2 regions of the Priestia sp. YIM B13551 genome follow, and region 1 is predicted to be linked to the other one. Evidence: predicted binding sites of a transcription regulator. Region 1 holds the regulator's gene; the other holds the start of a gene.
The links. The regulator LexA, encoded in region 1, represses DNA repair genes until DNA is damaged. The targets are predictions, from matches to a motif close to CGAACATATGTTCG.
Positions count from the first base shown of each region.

Region 2: the regulator LexA is predicted to act here: its motif matches at 7,485-7,498, upstream of ACFX4N_RS03910 (YolD-like family protein).

Region 1 covers NZ_JBHZOX010000002.1:1,041,878-1,052,834, reverse strand. The annotation lists gene ACFX4N_RS15065 (N-acetylmuramoyl-L-alanine amidase) at 122-1,156, shown strand; cyclic di-AMP (ydaO/yuaA leader) riboswitch at 1,348-1,489, shown strand; gene ACFX4N_RS15060 (APC family permease) at 1,652-3,478, shown strand; gene ACFX4N_RS15055 (cation diffusion facilitator family transporter) at 3,587-4,564, shown strand; partial or broken gene ACFX4N_RS15050 (glycosyltransferase) at 4,603-5,157, opposite strand; gene ACFX4N_RS15045 (magnesium transporter CorA family protein) at 5,190-6,635, opposite strand; gene lexA (transcriptional repressor LexA) at 6,847-7,464, opposite strand; gene yneA (cell division suppressor protein YneA) at 7,611-7,940, shown strand; gene ACFX4N_RS15030 (YneB family resolvase-like protein) at 7,994-8,662, shown strand; gene ACFX4N_RS15025 (DUF896 domain-containing protein) at 8,732-8,962, shown strand; gene tkt (transketolase) at 9,130-10,957, shown strand, end outside.
Region 2 covers NZ_JBHZOX010000001.1:749,191-760,147, forward strand. The annotation lists gene ACFX4N_RS03875 (superoxide dismutase family protein) at 1-540, opposite strand, end outside; gene ACFX4N_RS03880 (YusW family protein) at 729-1,214, opposite strand; gene ACFX4N_RS03885 (aspartate kinase) at 1,331-2,713, opposite strand; gene ACFX4N_RS03890 (PTS fructose transporter subunit IIABC) at 2,909-4,780, opposite strand; gene pfkB (1-phosphofructokinase) at 4,793-5,707, opposite strand; gene ACFX4N_RS03900 (DeoR/GlpR family DNA-binding transcription regulator) at 5,704-6,456, opposite strand; gene ACFX4N_RS03905 (hypothetical protein) at 6,838-6,978, opposite strand; gene ACFX4N_RS03910 (YolD-like family protein) at 7,101-7,454, opposite strand; gene ACFX4N_RS03915 (YitT family protein) at 7,703-8,542, shown strand; gene ACFX4N_RS03920 (ketoacyl-ACP synthase III) at 8,692-9,687, opposite strand; gene ACFX4N_RS03925 (sulfate/molybdate ABC transporter ATP-binding protein) at 9,796-10,869, opposite strand; gene cysW (sulfate ABC transporter permease subunit CysW) at 10,889-10,957, opposite strand, start outside.

The DNA.
Region 1 (10,957 bases):
CAGAATAACCCGTTGCCATTAGGCAGCGGGTCTTTTTTTAGTGATTTTTCACCTGCTAGGCTAGTATACGTAGCACTTTTTGCCCCCGTGCATATGTTAACAATAAGGAGGGACAAGTAATATGAAAAAAATCTATCTTGATGCAGGACATGGTGGGGCAGATGCAGGAGCAGTTGGAGCGAATGGACTGTATGAAAAAAACTTAGTTTTAAAAATTCAACAATATTTAATAAGCTATTTAAATAGCACCTACAGTGACTTTACGATTAAAACCACTCGTACCACAGATACTTTTTTATCGTTATCTCAGCGCGCTTCTCAAGCTAATTCGTGGGGAGCAGATGCATTTATGTCTATTCACGTAAATGCCGGTGGAGGAACAGGGTACGAAGATTATGTTTACAGAAGCGCTAGCAATGCCAGTAAAACGTTTCAATCAATTGTCCACGGCCAAGTACAGCCAACGCTGCTATCGTATAATCATCCGAATCGCGGTCGAAAGTCAGCCAATTATGCGGTGCTTCGCTTAACAAATATGCCCGCAGTACTAACTGAAATAGCTTTTATTGATAACCGCACCGATGCAGCACTTCTCCAAAACGAAGCTTTTTTAAAAAGCATGGGTGAATCGTATGCAAAAGGAATTGCCGTCTATTTGAATTTACCCCGTCGTGCAGTTCCAAACCCAAATCCAACACCAACACCAAATCCATCACCTTCTGAACCAGGTACAAAAACGTATACGATCAAGCAAGGAGATACGCTGTACAGTATTGCACAGAAGTACAATATAACAGTACAAGCGCTTCAAGAAGCGAATACAGGGCTTTCTGATCCTTTAACACTACAGGTTGGAAAAACAATTGTTATTCCTTCAGGGACTTCACCAAACCCATCTCCAACACCACCTGCTGAACAATATCCACTTCCCAATGGAATTTTAAAGCAAGGTGATTCTGGAGAAGCCGTGAAACAGCTTCAAAGAGCATTAAACGCAGTTAATTTTAAAGTAGGGTCAGTAGACGGAATATATGGAGTTCAAACGAAAGATGCAGTAAGACGTTTTCAGCTTGTGTATCTTCCTTATGATGTAGATGGCATTTATGGTCCTCAAACGAAAAACAAGCTAGCAGCCGTTTTAAAAGCAAAAAGTTAAAGCAAAAAGGTCTTCTGTAAGCGAGCAGAAGGCCTTTTGTTTTTCTGTTAAAAGCGCCTTAAGTACTATTTTATGGTTTACGTAAAATAATGCTTTACAAACCATTTGTACGGGAGTATATTATCTAAGAACAAAGGATAGTTATGAAAGAAACATGTTATCGATCATACCCTTTAACCGAAAATTATATTGACCTGTTATCGCTTAATTCGTCAGAAGTGGGGGACCCAAATTTGTGCATTGTCACTTGGGGTGAATCCTTTTTTTAAAGGTAGGGCTACTCTCATAGCCCGAATCCGACAGCTAACCCCATAAGCGTTTTGGAGAGGAGGTTTAAGCTGTGTAAAAACGCTGAGAACCCTTAGTGTTTTTTTTGTGCGCTTTTTTAACATAAAAAGGTATTTTTTAGGAATGATATCACTTGTTCGTGAACTTGTAACGGAGCTTAGCAATGAATAGTAAATAGTAGCTAGGCAATCATCGGAGGGAAATTGCGTGAACTATTCAGTTCTCAAAAGATTATTGATTGGAAAGCCGCTTAAAACAAAAGAGTTAGGCGATCAAAAGCTTAGTAAGCTTAAAGCACTGGCTATTTTATCTTCAGATGCCTTATCTTCAGTGGCTTATGGAACAGAACAAATTTTGATTGTACTTGCAACAGTCGGCGTCCTTGCCTATTGGTATTCGATTCCAATTGCGATTGGGGTATTGGTACTCCTGACGGCTTTAATTCTTTCATATCGTCAAATTATTTATGCGTATCCGCAAGGCGGAGGAGCTTATATTGTTTCGAAAACCAATTTAGGAGAAAATCCTGGGCTTATCGCTGGGGGGTCACTGTTAGTAGATTATATTTTAACAGTTGCCGTGAGTGTTTCAGCAGGAACCGATGCTTTAACTTCGGCTTTTCCAACGCTGCATCATTACAATGTAGTAATTGCGTGTTTGCTGGTGATTTTTATTACCGTTTTAAATTTACGTGGTGTAACAGAATCCGCTTCTGTATTAGCTTATCCGGTTTATTTATTTGTTATTGCTCTTATTTTGTTAATAGCGGTAGGCTTGTTTAAAATAGCGACAGGTCAAGTTTCACCTGAGCTTCATCCATCTCTCGGTACAGTAGTGCCAGGTATTAGTTTGTTTTTATTATTAAAAGCTTTTTCGTCAGGCTGTTCGGCATTGACAGGTGTAGAAGCTATTTCAAATGCAGTGCCTAACTTTAAAGAGCCAGGTGCAAAAAATGCTGTTCATACATTAATGCTGATGGGCGGTATTTTAGCCGTTTTATTTTCGGGCATCACGTTTTTAGCTTATTGGCTTGGCATTTCTCCAAAAGCAGATGAAACGGTTGTATCACAAATTGCATCGAGTGTGTTTGGACGAAATGGATTTTATTATTTTATTCAAGGCACAACAGCTCTAATTCTAGTGCTAGCAGCGAATACGGGCTTTTCAGCTTTCCCTTTGCTGGCTGTCAACTTATCGTCTGATAAATACATGCCAAGAATGTTTCAAATTCGTGGCGATCGACTAGGCTATTCAAATGGAATTGTGACCCTTGGAATTGCTTCTATTGTCTTAATTGTAGCTTTTAAAGGAGCGACTGAACAATTAATCCCTCTTTATGCAGTTGGAGTGTTCATTCCATTCACGCTTTCTCAAACAGGCATGATTGTCAAATGGCTTAGAGAAAAGCCGGCCGGCTGGCAAGGAAAGCTAACCATTAACTTAATTGGTGCGCTTATTACCTTAACTGTGCTAATCATTTTGTTTACAACGAAGTTTTCACAAGTATGGTCCGTGCTCATTTTCTTACCGGTTATTGTCTATATTTTTCATCGCATTCATACGCATTATGAAGCGGTAGGAGAGCAGCTTCGCATTAAGCAAGGAGAAAAGATTGGAAAGCTTGAAGGAAGTGTGGTCATTGTTCCTGTAGCAGGAATGACAAAGGTAGTAGAAAATTCATTAAATTATGCAAGAACGATTGGCGATACCGTTATTGCAGTGCATGTGGCCTTTGATCGAGAAAGCGAAAAGAGAATGGAAGAGAAGTGGGAGAAGTGGCAGCCTGATATTCGTATTGTTACGTTTCATTCTCAATACCGCAGCTTAGTGCGGCCGCTGTTTCGATTCATTGATATGGCCGAGGAAAAAGCGCGGGAAAACAATATGGCTATTACGGTCGTTATTCCACAATTCATTACGAAAAAAAGCTGGCAAAATATCCTTCACAATCAGTCCAGTCTGCTGTTAAAAGCACATTTGCTTTACCGTAAAAACGTAATCGTTACAACTGTACCGTACCGTTTTAAAAAATAATGAAACATGACTAAAAACCTCCAACTTGTATGTTGGAGGTTTTTAATTTTTAAATTCACATACACTAACCGTAATCGAATCTCATAAAGGCGCAAACGGAGGGATTGTATGAGTGAATTAATTAAGTTATTGCGAAAAGGAAATAAATCGGCCATGATGGCCGCTATAGTGAATACTATTATTTCCATTATTAAAGGGATTGCTTTCGCTTTAACAGGGAATGTAGCGATGTTTGCTGAAACGATGCACAGCTTAGGGGATGCAGCAAATCAGTTTTTTGTTTTTATAGGTTCGGCATTAAGTAAAAAAGCCCCGACCAAACGATTTCCAAACGGATTTGGCCGATTGGTTAATCTTGTTCTATTAGGAGCGGTTCTTGTAGTAGGAATTATGGCGTTTGAAACGATTAAAGAAGGATATCACCACATTCTTCATCCGACGAAGTCTTCAGGCTTTATTTTAAATATTGCAGTACTTGGCATCTCGGTGTTACTTGAAATGTTTGTTCTATTTAAGGCAATGAAAGAAATTTTGCACGATGTGGGGATAAACCCTGCAGAAACAAATGTTTTTGCGCAAAGCTTTGTTCATTTAAAGAAAGCCAAGCCAGCAACTAAACTTGTTTTTATGGAAGATCTGGTAGCTACTGGAGGAGGCGTATTGGCTTTAATCGCCGTTTTTATTTCGCGATTTACGCCTTTTCATCAAGCTGAAGGAATTGCTTCTATTTTAATTGGTCTTATGATGTTTTTTGTAGTAGGACGAGTCTTTTTAGATAATGCTGCTGGAGCGCTTGGCGAAGCGGATAAAGAAATGGAAATGAAAATTGGCGCGATTGTCATGCAAGATGTACAAGTGCGTGATATTCAAACGTTAATGGTGATGAAAGAAGGAGAAGAGCTTCACGTTGAATTAAAAGTAGAAATTGATCCTGTTTTAACAGTGGCAGAAGCTGATGATATTAAAGATCGTCTGGAAAATCGTATTTTACAGGAAAAAGGAGTAACGGATGTCATTATTGAATTTGATGAAGATGATGGAATTCCGGACTGGGTGCCAAGTGATTTACAGCTTCAAAAAGAATAAAAACAAGGAAGAAAACAGCTGTTTTCTTCCTTGTTTTTTTAGCTATATACTTTTTCACGTACGTTTGGAGAATCTGTTGAAGCTTTCGAGAAGTTAATGGTTTCACGTACAACGTAAATAGGTCTATTTTTACTTTCATCGTAAATTCTTGCGATGTATTGTCCGACTAGTCCTAAGCCAAGTAGCTGAATACCGCTAAAGAAGGTGATAGCTATCATAATAGAAGTCCAGCCAGGCTGAATGTTTTTACCTATCAGCCAAACAACAATCGAATAACTTAAAACTAAAAGTGATACAAAAACCGATAACCAGCCAATAATCATTACTAAACGCAAAAACTTCGTTGAAAACCCAATAATTCCATCTGAAGCAAACTTGATCATCTTTTTTAAAGGATATTTTGTTTCACCAGCAAAGCGTTCATCGCACTCATATTCTACATATGTTTGCCTGAAGCCAATCCAAGACATCATTCCTCGTACAAAACGATTGCGTTCAGTCATTTTTTTGAATACATCCGCTACTTTTCGGTCGATAATACGAAAATCTCCCGTGTCTTTAGGGATTTCGATATCGGACATATAATTTAAAAAGCTGTTTGCATCCATACGTATGCGAACAGCTTTTATGTTTTAAACCGATCTTTTAATAAATTCCATAGGGAACTCACTCCGAGACTAATGCTGATCAGAATTCCTGATAGAGCTACTATTAAAGCGATATATTCAAAGATAGAAAACTGCTTCATACTATCCCAATGGATGTTTCCCTTTAGTTTGCTAATAACTAAATTCATTCCGTAAATACCGGAAAGAACCGTGTAAATCGTTAAAATTAATAATAAGTAATTGTGACGCTTGGCTGCGATTTTCTCTTGATTTTGGTACAAAGTACCAAGGGTTTCTTTGACTTCTTGATAAAGAGAATTGATATGAAAGATTTTTTTAAAGAGCTCAGAAAACTCTTGACCTTCTGTGCGAGAGCTAATTTCTAAAAACAAATATTTACCTGAAAACACGGTAATAGAGCGGATTAGTCGTTCAATGCCCTCTGAATTTTTATGAAACGTGAGCTGAGAATATTCATAAGATAGTTTTAGCAACACGATTTTATAGAAAAAATGTAAAAATAAATTATAGTAATGCTGGCCAAATAGATGATTCATCAAAAGCTGATCCGTTTTAGAGTCTGTCGATTTAGAAATACACGAAAACACATGGTCTGTTATGACGTAATAGGTTTCAGGAGCCCATCTGGAATACACGTGTTTAGTATTATACGTTTTAATATACTCATGATTGTGTGCAGAAATAAACGCTTTCCCGCCAGGCGTATAGCTATTTAGCTGTCCAGTACGAAATAAAGTTGTGGAATTAATCTCTTGCTCTTGATTTACCGTTACATAACTTAACACAAACATCCGTTCATCGATAAAATAAGGAAGGCTCCCAACGTGCTGTTCACGTGTGGCTTCTTTCTTGATGTGTTCGTTCAAAAATGGCGCGAGCTGTGAAAAAATATAACCTTGCACTTTGCTATAGCGATGATGTTCATAGGTAATGGTGGATCCATGCTCTTCAGCAAGCTTCGGTTCTAATACACGAAAATGATTCATGAACTCTAAAATATCATCATAGGTGTAATGATTATGGCTCATCTCAGTGCGAATGGTCATGACGCCAATTTCAAAAGGACATAAAAAAACATCCACAGACAGCACGTTGCTAGACACGGTGGTGGAGGAAGTGTGTAAAGTAATGGTATGGTCTATTTTTTTTGAAAATCTAAGCAACCCTTCTTTTTCGCACGAGTCAGGGAATAGAATGCATTCAATGTAAGGAAGAAAATATTGATCCAGGCTATCATGAGATACGTAATATTGTTCTCCGTAGTATTCTTTTTCTAAATGTTTGTTTTGAATGGAAAAAAACTCGAACAAATTTGCTTCCAGTGCATGAACAAGCTGCTCTTTATTTTTTCGGTCAAAGGAAAAAGGAAAAAGAAACATGTTCATTGCTTTGGTAGGTACAATGGTTTGAAATGGTTCTGTTTTCCTTGGTGTATTGGTCATAAACTACATCCTTTTTATAGTCGGTTGTATTTCCTTGTAAGAGTCGAGGAAATGCAGATAGAAAGTAAAGGATAAAACAAGCTTTATAAAAACCGTTCTACCTGCCTGCGATGATTCAACGTATCATTTATAATATGCCAATTTTTTTAGAAAACAAACGTAAAAAAACCAACTAACATCATGATTAGTTGGTTTTACATACAGTGTCTGATTAGTGAATCGTGCGATATACACCAGTTACTTTTCCTAAAATCGTTACGTGGCGAAGAATAATAGGCGCCATCGTTGAATTTTCAGGCTGTAAACGAACGAAATTTTCTTCTTTAAAGAAGCGTTTTACCGTTGCTTCGTTGTCTTCGGTCATAGCGACCACAATATCTCCATTATTAGCTGTTTGCTGCTGACGTACGATTACCATATCGCCATCTAGAATACCTGCTTCAATCATACTTTCTCCCATAATTTCAAGCATAAATACATGATCATCTGGAGAAACGAATTTATCTGGAAGAGGGAAATATTCTTCCACATTTTCAACGGCTGTTATAGGAAGACCCGCTGTTACTTTACCAATAACAGGAACATTAATGACATTGCTTTTAGGGATGTTTACTTCGTCTAGTTGAAGAACTTCGATTGCTCTCGGTTTTGTTGGATCTCTGCGAATTAACCCTTTGCTTTCTAAACGAGCTAAATGCCCGTGTACAGTGGAGCTAGAGGCTAATCCTACCGCTTCCCCAATCTCGCGAACAGAAGGCGGATAACCTTTTAATTTTACTTCGTGCTTAATAAAATCTAGTATGTCTTGTTGACGTTTTGATAGCTTCATATTTTTCACCTCGATTTTAGCTATTCTTTAGGTGAATTATACCACGTGATGTGTCAATATACAAACATAAGTTCGAAGAATTCCATTGACAGAAACAAATGTTCTCACTAAAATAAGAACATATATTCTGATAGGGGGATCATAATATGCAACAATTCTTACATTCTATGAAACATTACGCTATTTTTTTTGCAGTTATCGCTGCACTTACATATGTATTGACGCTGGTTTTAGGAGCGGATAAAGTAGATTTAGACAAATATTCAACGGTTACTATTACAAAAGGAGATACGCTTTGGGACTTGTCCAACAAGTATCATAATCACCATCATTTGACCACCAATGAATTTGTCAAATGGGTTGAAGAAGTCAATGATTTAAACTCAGACACTGCCCAGTCTTTATCTCCTGGAGATAAATTATATATTCCTGTTTTAAAAAAAGAGTTACATAATCAAGTGGCAATTGAACAGTAGTGTGTAACGGCCGTTCCTGAATATTGTTAGAAGCCGAAAAGGTCGTGATAAAAGTGGATGCCATTATTTATTGCCGTGTCAGTACGGATAAAAAAACCCAAGAAACATCTTTACAGCGCCAGCAAGAAGAATTAAAAAAGCTTGCTGATCTTCACCATCTAAAGGTGAAAAAAGTCGTGATGGAAAAAGCAAGCGGATATGATGTAGACAGAGAGGGTATTTTGGATGTTCTTCATACAATGAAAGAAGAGAAAATATCTGTGCTGCTCATTCAAGACGAAACACGATTAGGCAGAGGAAACGCCCGAATTGCGCTGCTTCATGCTTTTCATAAAGAAAATGCTACAATCTATACGATTAGTCATCAAGGCCAGCTTCAGCTTTCAGAATCTGATTCAATGGTGTTAGATATTATTAGCTTAGTGGAAGAGCATCAGCGGAAATTACATAATGCTAAAATTAAAAGAGGAATGAAAAGAGCCGTAGAAAACGGTTATCGTCCGCAGCAAAATTTAAAAAATCAAGGAGTTAACTCGGGAAGAGAAAAAAAAGAAGCGCCGATTGAAGAAATTGTCCGCCTTCGTCATAACGGCTTAACCTTTGCTGAAATTTCAGTTACGCTAAAAGGTTTTGGTTATAATATTTCAAAAGCGACGGTACATCGTCGCTATCAAGAGTACCAAGACAGTGCTCAATCTCTTGATAAAACGAAAGAGATTTAGTAAGATGACTACATGTTGCCGGAACGGTTCGGTAATTTTAATTATTGATTATAAGGAGATAGGTTTTATATGCTATCAAAAGATAAACTTGCTCGTATTAATGCTCTTTCAAAAAAGGCAAAGGCTGAAGGGCTGACAGAATCTGAAGCGAAAGAACAGCAAGAGCTACGTCAGGAATATTTAAAAGTTTTCCGACAATCTATGACAAATCACCTTCATACGATTAAAGTTGTGGACGAAGAAGGTAAAGATGTTACGCCTAAGAAGTTAAAAGAGAGTAAAAAGAAGCGTCTTCACTGAGACGTTCTAGTAAAACTAGAGGGAGAGTTCCCTCTAGTTTTTTGTATATTTTTAATAAGGCACACAAAAACTGTAAAAGTGGAAATTTTTTTGGTTCAAGTATTGTACAAATAAGCAAATCATTAGTATGATAACATATGTACATAGTTTTGAAAGGAATGAAGAGTATGACACAACGTATTGAAGATCTTTCGATTGCAACAATTCGTACTTTATCAATCGATGCGATTGAAAAAGCAAATTCAGGTCACCCAGGTATGCCAATGGGAGCTGCTCCAATGGCATATACATTGTGGACAAAATTTATGAACATCAATCCAAAGAATCCAAACTGGTTCAACCGTGACCGCTTTGTATTATCAGCAGGACACGGATCGGCACTATTATACAGCTTGCTTCATTTAGCTGGATATGACTTATCAATTGAAGACCTTAAAAACTTCCGTCAATGGGGAAGTAAAACACCAGGTCATCCAGAGTTCGGTCATACAGCAGGTGTTGATGCAACAACTGGCCCACTAGGACAAGGTATTGCAATGGCTGTTGGTAAAGCAATGGCAGAACGTCATTTAGCTGAAACATACAACAAAGAAGGTTTAGAAATTGTAGACCACTTTACGTATGGTATTTGTGGTGACGGAGACTTAATGGAAGGTGTATCTGCTGAAGCAGCTTCATTAGCGGCACACTTAAAATTAGGACGTTTAGTTGTTTTATACGATTCAAATGATATTTCTTTAGACGGAGATTTAGATCGCTCGTTCTCTGAGAACGTAGAAGATCGTTTCAAAGCTTACGGATGGCAAGTAATCCGCGTTGAAGACGGCAATGACTTGACAGCGATTGCAAACGCAATTGAAGAAGCAAAAGGCGATTTAACACGCCCAACGCTAATTGAAGTAAAAACAACAATCGGATTTGGTTCTCCAAACCACGCAGGTACTTCTGGCGTGCACGGTTCTCCATTAGGTTCCGATGAAACAAAATTAACAAAAGAAGCTTATGCATGGACATTTGAAGAAGATTTCTATGTGCCAGAAGAAGTGTATGCTCACTTCAAAGCTACAATTGCTGAAGATGGCCAAAAGAAAGAAAACGAATGGAACGATGTATTTGCACAGTATAAAGAAAAATATCCTGAACTAGGTCGTCAATTTGAACTAGCAGTAGAAGGAAAGTTACCGGAAGGCTGGGAAGAAACGCTTCCAGCATACGAAACAGGTTCAAGCCTAGCTAGCCGTGCTTCTTCGGGAGAAGTATTAAACGCAGTAGCACAAGCTGTACCTCAATTCTTCGGCGGTTCAGCTGACTTAGCTGGCTCAAATAAAACAATGATTAAAGGTTCAGAAGACTTCACTGCAGCTGATTACAGCGGACGTAATATCTGGTTCGGTGTACGTGAATTTGCAATGGGAGCTGCATTAAACGGTATGGCTCTACACGGCGGTGTAAAAGTATTCGGAGGAACATTCTTTGTATTCTCTGATTACCTTCGCCCAGCAATTCGCTTAGCAGCTTTAATGAAGCTTCCTGTAACATATGTATTCACACATGACAGTATCGCAGTTGGAGAAGACGGCCCAACACATGAGCCAATTGAACAATTGCCATCACTTCGTGCAATGCCAGGTCTTTCAGTGGTTCGTCCTGCAGATGCAAATGAAACAGCTGCTGCATGGCGCCTAGCATTAGAGTCAACTGACCGCCCAACGGCGCTTGTATTGACTCGTCAAAACTTGCCTACGCTTGAAGGTACAAAAGAAAATGCATACGAAGGCGTGTCTAAAGGTGCGTACGTTGTATCTAAAGCTGGTAAAGACCAAGCTGATGCATTAATACTTGCAACAGGCTCTGAAGTAAGCCTAGCAGTAGAAGCACAAAAAGCATTAGCTGCAGAAGGCATTGACGTATCTGTAGTAAGTATGCCTGCATGGGATCGTTTCGAAGAGCAATCTGCTGAGTACAAAGAAAGTGTTATCCCTAAATCAGTGAAAA
Region 2 (10,957 bases), on a different contig from region 1:
ATCCGTTGTGTAATCGTCGACTTTATCATGTATCACTAATGCCGATCCATCCATATCCAAAAGAGAATTCGGCTTTCCTTCTTGCAGCGTGACAAGAGAAGCAAAAATTTCTGTATCTACTTTGCCATTTGGAGCAACTTCTAGATTGGGCAAATCACCTGCATGCGGGCCTTTTGTATTTTTAAAACCGTGTTCACGTTTAAAAGGATTAAAATGGGCACCCGCTGTTTTAAAATCCGGCACCTCACATTTTCCTATTTCATGAATATGAAATCCATGTCTTCCCGGTGAAAGACCTTGAGCAGTTAATTTAATTTGCACGCCGTTCTTTGCTTCTGACAGGGTAGCCTCTCCTACTTTTTTGCCCGATGTATTCGTTAAATCCACTTTAACAGGTTCTACCGATACTTCGCTTGTTTCTTTCGCTTCCTCTGTTTTCAAGTGGTTTTCATGAGCGTTATTTTGCTCTTTTACCATGCTGCATGCTCCTAACAATAACAGAACAAAGACTACACATCCGTTCATTATTAACTTTTGCATCCGTGATTCCTCCTTTTTCTTATTTATCACCATCCTTTCACTATTTTCCTTTTTTTAGACATCAAAAATAAGATTGAGACATACGTTCACCTTACCAATGAAAAAATCCGAACGAGTTGGATTCTTAATGAAGAACCTCAATTCATCGTTCGGATTTTCCTTCAACTAAAATATTTTGCTTTAACGTCTTACTTTTGTTTAAAGTTGTATTCTTTTTCCGTTCCGTTTGAAAAACGAACTTCTAATTCAAACGACTGAAAATCTTTTTTTAGGCCAAACGCATCGATTACTTCCTTTTTTACATCTTCATCGGGGGTGCGCTGATCAAAATTTAACTTTTTAAATTTTGAAGATAATTTATTAAAAGCTTTGTCTCCGTTCAAGTGCTCATCGTTAATATTATCATCCACTTTGGCTTCTATCTCATCATTTTCATTTTCGTAGTCGGCTTCATAATCATTGTTGAGCCCCTTATAGTCTACTTCTAAATCAAATTTTGAAAAGTTAAAAGATGTGTTTTCGCTTTGATTATCATAGCTCATCGGCGTTCCGCCATTCGTCACACCTTGTTTATTTTGAGCTTCTTTTGCCGGTGCTGCATCATCATTGTGGCATGCTGAAAGTACGCTAATACCTATAAGGGAAAAGAATATGAAAAAGGGTCGTTTCTTCACTGTATTTCCTCCTTTGACTTCACTCTTCCTTCCCTTTATGTCCACAAATTTGATTTTTATACGCCTTCACTAGAAAACCCCGCTCTCTAAAAAGAAAGCGGGGTTTTTCGTCTTGTTTATTTTATATTCGAATAAGAAATACTGTACATGCTGTTAAAATACGTATTGTAAAGAGCTTGAACAGCACGGTCTAAAGCATCTGCTTTCACACCAAACATCATGCTCACCTCAGAAGAACCTTGGTTGATCATTTCAAGATTCACTTCAGCACGAGCAAAAGCTTCTGTAGCTTTTGCAGCAATTCCTACTGTGCTATTCATTCCTTCTCCTACTACCATAACCATAGCAAGATCACGTTCAATAAAGATTTCATCCACTTCAAGTTCTTTTTCAATTCGAGCAAATACACGCTTTTCCACATCTAGCGTAAGCTGATGCTCGCGCATGATGACAGAGATATTATCAATTCCTGAAGGGGTATGTTCGTATGAAATACCTTCATCCTCTAAAATTTCAAGCAATCTTCTGCCAAAACCAATTTCACGGTTTAATAAGTATTTGCTCACGTGAATGTTGCAAAAACCTTTGTCCCCAGCGATTCCAACCACCGGCGTATCTCCGTGAGGACGCTCAGCTACAATGAATGTACCCTTTGCTTCAGGATTATTTGTATTCTTTACACATACAGGAATGCCTAGTTTATAAACCGGCTCTAGCGCTTCATCATGGAAGACAGAAAAACCTGCATAGGATAGTTCACGCATTTCTCTGTATGTTACCTCTTTCATTTCATGAGGCTTTTCCACAAGTCTTGGATCTACGCTATAAATAGCATCTACGTCGGTAAAGTTTTCATACAAATCAGCTTTTACTCCCGCTGCTACAATTGAGCCTGTGATATCTGAACCACCGCGCGAGAACGTAACCATGTTCCCTTCTTCGGAGTAGCCAAAGAATCCTGGGATCACTAGAATACCCGAACGCTCTCTTAGCTTCGGCAATTTTTCATAAGACAGTGGAAGCACTCTTGCTCTTCCGGGTTCATCAGAAACAAAAATACCTGCTTCTTTTGGATTTACATAATGAGCTTCAAACCCTAAATGGTTTAAATAAGCAGCCATTACCTTTGCGTTATTATCTTCTCCACTTGCTTTTAGACAGTCTAATAAGCGAAATGGATCGTTTTTATGTAAATCAATAAGTGATTGTAAATTCGTAATAATGTCAGTAATAATCGTTTCTGGGATAGACAAGTCCACAACGATTTCACGATAGCGATCAATTACTTGCCCAAACTCATCGACGTAATCTTCTCCAAGCTGTATTTTGGCAGAAAGTGCGATTAGCAAATCTGTCATTTTTGTATCTTCTCCGTATCGCTTGCCCGGAGCTGATACAACCACCAGCTTTCTCTCTTTATCAGACGTTACAATATGCGCAACCTGTTTAAATTTCTCTGCGCTTGCAACTGAACTCCCGCCAAACTTCGCAACCTTCATGTTTGAGACACTTCCTTACTTTGTTTTTAATATTCGATTATTGTACCATATTTTATCAAGTAGAAAAGCTTATCTATCTAACTTTTCTAAAAATTAAAGGAATACTATAGTAATTGTACTCTCATAAAGAACAAATGTCTACCACAAAAAAACAAAAAGACTGATTTTACATCATGTAAAATCAGTCTTTATTTGTTATTCTGCTTTTGGCTTTTTTAATACACCTACAAGGACCGCTGTTACAATTGCACCAATTAAAATTGCTAGTGCATATAAAAGAGGATTTCCTTGTACAATTCCGATAACGAATACGCCGCCGTGTGGTGCTGGTAAACCGATGTGGAACATCATTGTTAAAGCACCTGCTACTGCAGCACCGATAACCGATGCGGGAATCACACGTCCTGGGTCAGCTGCTGCGAATGGAATCGCACCTTCTGTGATAAATGAAAGACCCATTACATAACACGTTTTACCTGTTTCGCGCTCTTGGCGAGTAAATTTGTTTTTGAACAAAGTTGTCGCAATAGCCATACCTAATGGTGGAACCATACCGCCTGCCATAATCGCTGCGTGTGGTGCATAGTTTCCAGCATCAATCATTGCAATACCAAATGTAAAGGCTGCTTTATTAATAGGACCACCCATATCAATCGCCATCATACCGCCTAAGATAATACCTAATAATACTAAGTTACCTGTACCAAATCCACTTAACCAGTGCGTTAATCCTTTGTTAATTGCACTAACTGGCTCATTTACAACATAAAGCATAATCAATCCTGAGATAAAAATCCCAAATAGCGGATAAAGAAGAACTGGCTTAATTCCATCAAGCGCTTGCGGTAAACCGCTGAATAATTTCTTTAACCCCACTACTACATAACCTGCTAAGAAACCAGCGATTAAACCACCTAAGAAACCGCCTCCGCCAGAAGCTGCTAAAAGACCTGCAACCATACCGGGAGCTAAACCAGGACGATCAGCAATACTCATTGCAATAAACCCTGCTAGTACTGGTACTAGTAAGAAGAATGCATTATCTCCGCCAATTGTTTTTAGCGCCGCTGCAAATGCATTGTACGTTGGATCTTTCGGCTCTGCTGAGTGAATGCCAAACATAAATGAAATGGCAATTAAGATCCCGCCCCCTACAACAAACGGAAGCATTGCGGATACACCGCTCATTAGGTGCTTGTAAAACCCTGTACGCTCTGATCCTTTACTTTCTCCGCCTTCTTTGCTGCCACCGCCGCCGCTGTATACAGGAGCGTCTCCTTTTAACGCGCGGTTAATTAATTCTTCCGGCTTGCGAATTCCTTCAGCTACTGGAACTTGAATGACTTTTTTACCTGCAAAACGTTCCATTTCTACTTGCTTGTCCGCTGCAACGATAATAGCGGTAGCGTTTTCAATTTCTTCCTTCGTCAACGCGTTTTTAACTCCGCTGGAACCGTTTGTTTCAACTTTGAGCGTCACATTCATGTCTTTCGCTTTTGCTTTTAAGCTGTCCGCTGCCATATATGTGTGGGCAATTCCCGTTGGACAAGCCGTTACAGCAAGCACTAATTGATCTGAAGCTGTATCTACTTCCTCTTCCGGCGCTTCATTTTCAGTTTCTTTATCATCAATTGCTTTAATGATTTCATCAATTGATGATGCTGTTAGCAACGTTTTTCGGAACGATTCATCCATTAATAACGTAGACAAACGAGATAGTGTTTCTAAGTGAGCATTATTCGCTCCTTCACTCGCTGCAATCATGAAGAATAAGTGTGCAGGCTGTCCGTCTAAAGATTCATAATCAATACCTTCTGTTGAGCGTCCAAATGCAATGGCCGGTGTTTTTACCGAGCTTGTTTTTGCATGTGGAATGGCAATGCCTTCCCCAATTCCCGTTGTGCTTTGAGATTCACGATTTAAAATTGCTTCTTTATAGCCAGCTCGGTCGCTTAAGCGACCAGCTTCGTCTAATTTCCCAACTAATTCATCAATAACATCAGCTTTTGATGTGCTTTTTAAATCAAGAATGATTGTATCTTTTTTTAATAGTTCTGTAATTCTCATTCTCGGTTCCCCCTACTCTACCTTTGTGATTGACACTTGTTCACGAAGCGTCTTTACATCTTCTGCTGTACATAATTCAAGTGAGAATGCTGTGGCACTTCCTGAAGCTACTCCTGTTTGAAAAGCTTCTAATAAATCTCCTTGTTTTACATAAGAAGCAATAAATCCAGCTACAAGTGAATCGCCAGCTCCAACAGAATTTTTTACCGTTCCTTTAGGGACTGTGGCACTGTAGACACCGCTTTCGTTAATAAGAAGTGCTCCATCACCTGCCATAGACACAACGACGTTTTGCGCTCCTTGTTCCACGAGCTTCTTACCGTACACTAGCGCATCTTCTGCACTGTTTACTTCTACATCAAACAATTCTGCAAGTTCATGATGATTGGGTTTGATAAAAAACGGCTTGTGGGACACGACGTCTAGCAAAGTTTTTCCACTTGCATCTACTACAACTTTTACTCCGTTCGCTGCTGCTAGTTCAGTTAACGTTTTATACACAGAACTTGGAAGCGTTTTCGGTATACTCCCCGCTAATACGAAGATATCGCCTTCAGTCATTTGCTTTACTTGAGTCAATAAAGACTGAAGCGCTTCGTCTGTAATAGCAGGTCCTTGACCGTTAATTTCTGTTTCTTTTTCTGTTTTTAACTTTACGTTAATACGGGTATCTCCCTCAACTCTTGTAAAAGCTGTTTCGATATTCTCCGCTTTTAAGTAGTCTTCGATATAGGTTCCTGTAAAGCCGGCTACAAAACCGAGGGCTTTATTATCAACACCTAATCGCTTTAAAACGCGAGAGACGTTAATGCCTTTTCCTCCTGGAAACTTGGCTTCATTCGTTGTGCGGTTAAGCCCGCCTTCTTCGAATGCTGAAACATGTACTACGTAATCAACGGATGGGTTCAACGTACATGTATAAATCATGATTTCACAACCTTTATGTCTGTTTTGTTTGCATACTGTATAAGTACATCGCTAGGTACGTCATTTGTTATAATTTTTGCTTCATGTAAATCGGCTATTTTCGCAAAGCTTGTTTCAAAAAACTTAGTGGAATCTGATAAAATATAAGATTCTCTAGACAGCTTCATTGCCGTTTGCTTGATCAATGCTTCTTCTGGATCAGGAGTTGTATATCCATATTGATGATGAATCCCATTCGCTCCCATAAAGCACTTATCAAAACGATATTGCTCAAGACTTAAAAGAGCTCCATTGCCAATTAAAGCGCCCGTTTTATGTTTAACAGATCCCCCAATTAAATAGAGGGTGATACCTTGTTCTAGCATCGGGTTTAAATGCATTAAACCATTTGTCACGACAACTACATCTTTTTGCTTTAAAAAAGGAATCATTTCATACGTTGTAGTTCCTGCATCTAAAAAAATACAGTCACCTTCATTTATAATGGAAGCCGCATACTCTGCAATGTTTCGTTTATCTTGAACATTTTTAGCAGATTTTTCGATAACGCTCAGTTCGATTCGTTTACTGCGAATAAGCGAAGCGCCACCGTGAACACGTTTGAGCATTTGCTCTTCTTCTAGTTGACTTAAGTCTCTTCTAATGGTGGATTCCGAAGCGCCTGTAACTTCGATAAACTCTTGCACTTTTACAAGTTCTTTCTCTTTTAAAAGTTTTAAGATTAGTTGATGTCTCTCCGGCGTTAACATGTTCTAGCTCCTTTTTCAAAAAAGCGTTTTCATTTATTTCATGTACTTACTTTATCACGGTTTACATTCAAAATCAATCATAAAAAATCAAAAACATTCATTTTTTTAATTACAAAATAAAGTTTTTTGAACGAACAATTAGATTTGTATTTGGTTTAATAATAGTTCGTACAAAAGGAAATATGCTGGTAATTCAAGAATTTGTCTACTTTTCTCATTATATGTAAAGGTTTTCTTCTACTCAATTAGCTATGACTGTTTTTGACTATTTCTTGACCGATTGAATTTTTCTGACTGAATCGAGTATAGCTTATCCTGATTTCATAAAAGCCTACACACAAAAAAAGTTGTCCACCTTTTTGGACAACTCAAAGTGACCCATCATTTAAATAAAAACAGAAGCATATATAATATGGAAGCAAGGGCAGAAGAAATAGCTAAACTTGAGATAAAACGAACGAGTCTTTTTTTAATGAACTGCGTTAATTCGATTTCTCTTACTTGAGTTTTTTCATTTTGCATACAATAATCCCTTCTTTAATTAAAATTTCCTAGTAGCTAGAAGTTACTACTCGCAGAATATGCTTTTATGTATTGTATGCATGCGTTAAAAAAAAGATACAAAACGAACAAAAAAGCTACTCTTAGCTAGAGTAGCTTTCATCTTTCCATACATCTGCTTCAATTACTGCATCCGCTCGAATCGAATATGTATAATAAGGGCCTGTAACCATCAGCGTATTCGACTGCAGTGAGACTTTATCAATCGTCACTCGTTCATACCTTTGAATATGTCCTGCTTCATAGACGTGAAGCGTTACTGGATGATGCTCCGAGTAACTGTTCATAATGACATTTTCAATATGCTCAATCTTTTCTTTTTTCAACCCTAAAGACTGCTTATGCGCCTCGGGACTGTACATTTTCTTCATTTTCTCTAAATGCTCGGGCATTACTAACTTTGCATACTGTTTTAGTTCATCTTGATACACGTTCATTCTCCCCCTTGACTCTTGCTTCTATTTTACCGAACGAACATTCTCATTGCAAAACTTTTTAATCAAAATAAAAGCAAACAATTCATTTTTTCATACTCCATAAAAACTGTCAAAAGATTTTATGTTAATAGCAGAAACTGATTTTTAAAAAAATAATAATATCCCATCTTTAATTCGGTCTCTAGAGTTGGTATAATACATTGTCATGACTGTGTTTTCGGAGTTTTTGATGATTGGAGGTAACGTTCATGATTAATAAAATAAAAGAAATTATCCTCATTATTCTAGGGAGCCTCATTTTTGCACTGGCCATTAATTACTTTGCCATTCCAAATGAATTAGCTGAAGGCGGTGTAACCGGTGTAACAATGATTACCTATTATGTATTAGGCTGGTCTCCCGGTATCACAAACTTTATATTAAACGGTTTGCTGGTACTGATCGGATACAAACTACTTCACAAACGTGTTATTGCTTACACAATTATATGTATTATTTTCACGTCTCTATTCCTACATATAACTGAAGGACTGGGAAATCCTCTTGACGATACGTTACTGGGGGCTATTTTTGCTGGTATTTTAGCTGGTGTAGGACTTGGACTTGTGTTTAGAGGAGGCGGAACTTCCGGAGGCTCTGCAGTTATTGCCCGTTTAGCTAATCAATATCTAGACTGGAATATTAGCAAAACGATGCTGGCAATTGACTTATTAGTTGTAGCAAGCGCTTATTTTGTTATCGGTGGAGAAAAGACGATGTATACGGTTATTTCTCTTTACATCGGAACAAAGGTGCTTGATTATATCATTGAAGGACTCAACCCTCGCAAAGCAATCACCATTATTTCACACCGTTCAGCTGAAGTAGCCGAACAAGTCAATAAAAAGATGCAGCGCGGAGTCACCGTCTTTTCTGCTCATGGAAGCTATACAAAAGAAGCAAAAGACGTATTGTACGTCGTTGTGAACAAACAAGAACTTCTGGAGTTGAAGCGCATTATTCATAAAGTTGACGAACAGGCTTTTGTTGTCGTCCACGATGTGCGCGACGTCTTTGGAGTAGGTTTTACCATTCCAAAAGCCAGCTGAAAACCCGCTATAAAAAAGCGGGTTTTTTCTATTATATATGTTTGCGCTGAAAATACAGTAAACCTGCTGTTATAAAAAGAAAAAACTTTCTTATAACGACAATAAAAAGCTCTGTAATGAAAAAGAAAAAAGCTAAAAGGCGACGCCTTTTAGCTTTTTTCTTTACACGTCCATTTTATTAACAGACCGCAGTGCGTTAATCCTCCTCCAAACCCATAGAGAATAAGGAGGTCATTATCCTGTACTTTTCCTGTCATTATTCCTTCGTTTAAAGCAAGCGGAATAGAAGCTGAAGATGTATTTCCGCAGTATTGCACACTCGTTAACGTTTTATCCATTGAAACATCTGTTTTAGCACAAATAGCTTCGATCATTCGAAGGTTTGCACTGTGCGGAATAAACCAATTTACATCAGAAAGAGAAATGGAAGTATCCTTTAATAATGCTTCTACTCCTTTTGGAATCGTTCGTACAGCAAAGCGATATACTTCACGTCCGTTTTGAACTAAATTTCCACTCGAGTTAATTTCTTTTCCTGAAAGAGTATTAGATAAATTAGAACGATATAAATTTCCCCCTCCGCTCCCGTCCGTTCCGTAGTGACATCCTAAGAAACTTGGGATATGCTCGTCGTATTCTACAAGCATCGCTCCCGCTCCGTCACCGAACAGCACGCATGTTGCACGGTCCGTATAATCTGTAATTCTCGACATTACTTCGGCACCAATAACTAAAATCTTTTTATGCAATCCCGACGTCACTAAGCCGTTCGCCACATGAAGTCCATATGTAAAACCGGCGCATGCGGCACTTAAATCAAATGCAGCAGCTTGATCAATATGAAAGTAATCTTGAACCTGACATGCTACGCTAGGAAAAAAGTGATCAGGCGTTGTTGTCGAAACAATAATTGCATCTACATCTTCTATTTTTACATCATATCGGTTAAGCAAATTTTCAACGGCTTGAATGGCAAGCGTGGACGTGTATTCGCCTTCTCCTGCAATTCGTCGTTCTTTCATTCCCGTACGCTGTACAATCCATTCGTCACTTGTATCAACCATTTCTTTTAAATGGTCGTTCGTTAATTTTTGCTTCGGTGTATATATCCCCATTCCCGTGATTCTAGCTTTTGATTGTATCATTTCTCCACCTCAAATCAGTTGATACTTAATTATAACATCTGCCTTTAATATCTGGTACTAATTTATTGTTAGATAAAAAGCGCAAAGGCATACCCTTTACGCTTTTTATCAAATAGAATAATCTTCTGGAATAAATACTTTTAGCTGCTTAGGCTTTACATACACCTGATCTCCGACTTGAAGGCTGAGTGTTTTATAATGCTCTTTGCTTAATTCAGCTTCTAAAAATTCTTCTGCATCTTCTCTTTTTAATTCAATTTGCACGATAGGTCCTATCACATGAATATGGCTAACGGTTGCAGAAACGGCATCTGCGCTTGTGTTTACCTTTTCAAGGTGAATATCATGAGGTCGCACATAACCAACAGCTACTTCTTCATTTCTTCCGCTAAATTCTGGAACATCCATTTCAAAGCTTCCTTGTTTTAGTCTGCCTTTATGAATGCGGCCCTTGAATAAATTGACGTTCCCTAAAAAATCGTACACAAACGGACTGTTAGGATGATCATATACTTCCTCAGGACTTCCAATCTGCTCAATTTTTCCGTTGTTCATCACAACAATACGATCGGCCACATCTAAAGCTTCTTCTTGATCATGCGTAACGAATATACTCGTAATATGAAAGTCATTATGCAATTTACGCAGCCACCTGCGCAAATCTTTGCGAACTTTTGCATCCAAAGCTCCAAAAGGTTCGTCTAATAGCAGTACTTTAGGTTCCACTGCTAACGCTCGAGCAAGCGCCACTCGCTGCCGCTGTCCGCCGGATAATTGAGAGGGATAGCGATTTGCAAGCGGCTCTAGTTTCACAAGCTGCAGCAGCTCGGCTACTTTCTTGTTAATGTCCGCTTTAGAAGGTCTTGTTTTTTTAGGTCGTACTTTTAAACCATACGCAACGTTATCAAATACAGTCATATGTCTGAACAAAGCATAGTGTTGAAAAACAAACCCTACATTCCGCTCCTTTGGATTTACGTGCGTAATTTCCTTTCCATCAAATAAAATAGCTCCTTGATCAAGGTGTTCAAGACCGGCAATGATGCGAAGCAAAGATGTTTTTCCAGAACCGGACGGACCGAGTAAAGCTACTAATTCACCCGTTTGAATATCAATGTTAATAGAATCCAGCGCTTTAAAATCACCAAAGTTCTTTGATACGTGCTTAATATGGATACTCATCTCATAAGCTCCTTCCTATTTAAATATGCTTGGCTTTCCACTCGATAATGTTTTTCACAATTAAGGTAAAAATAGCTAAAACTGACAT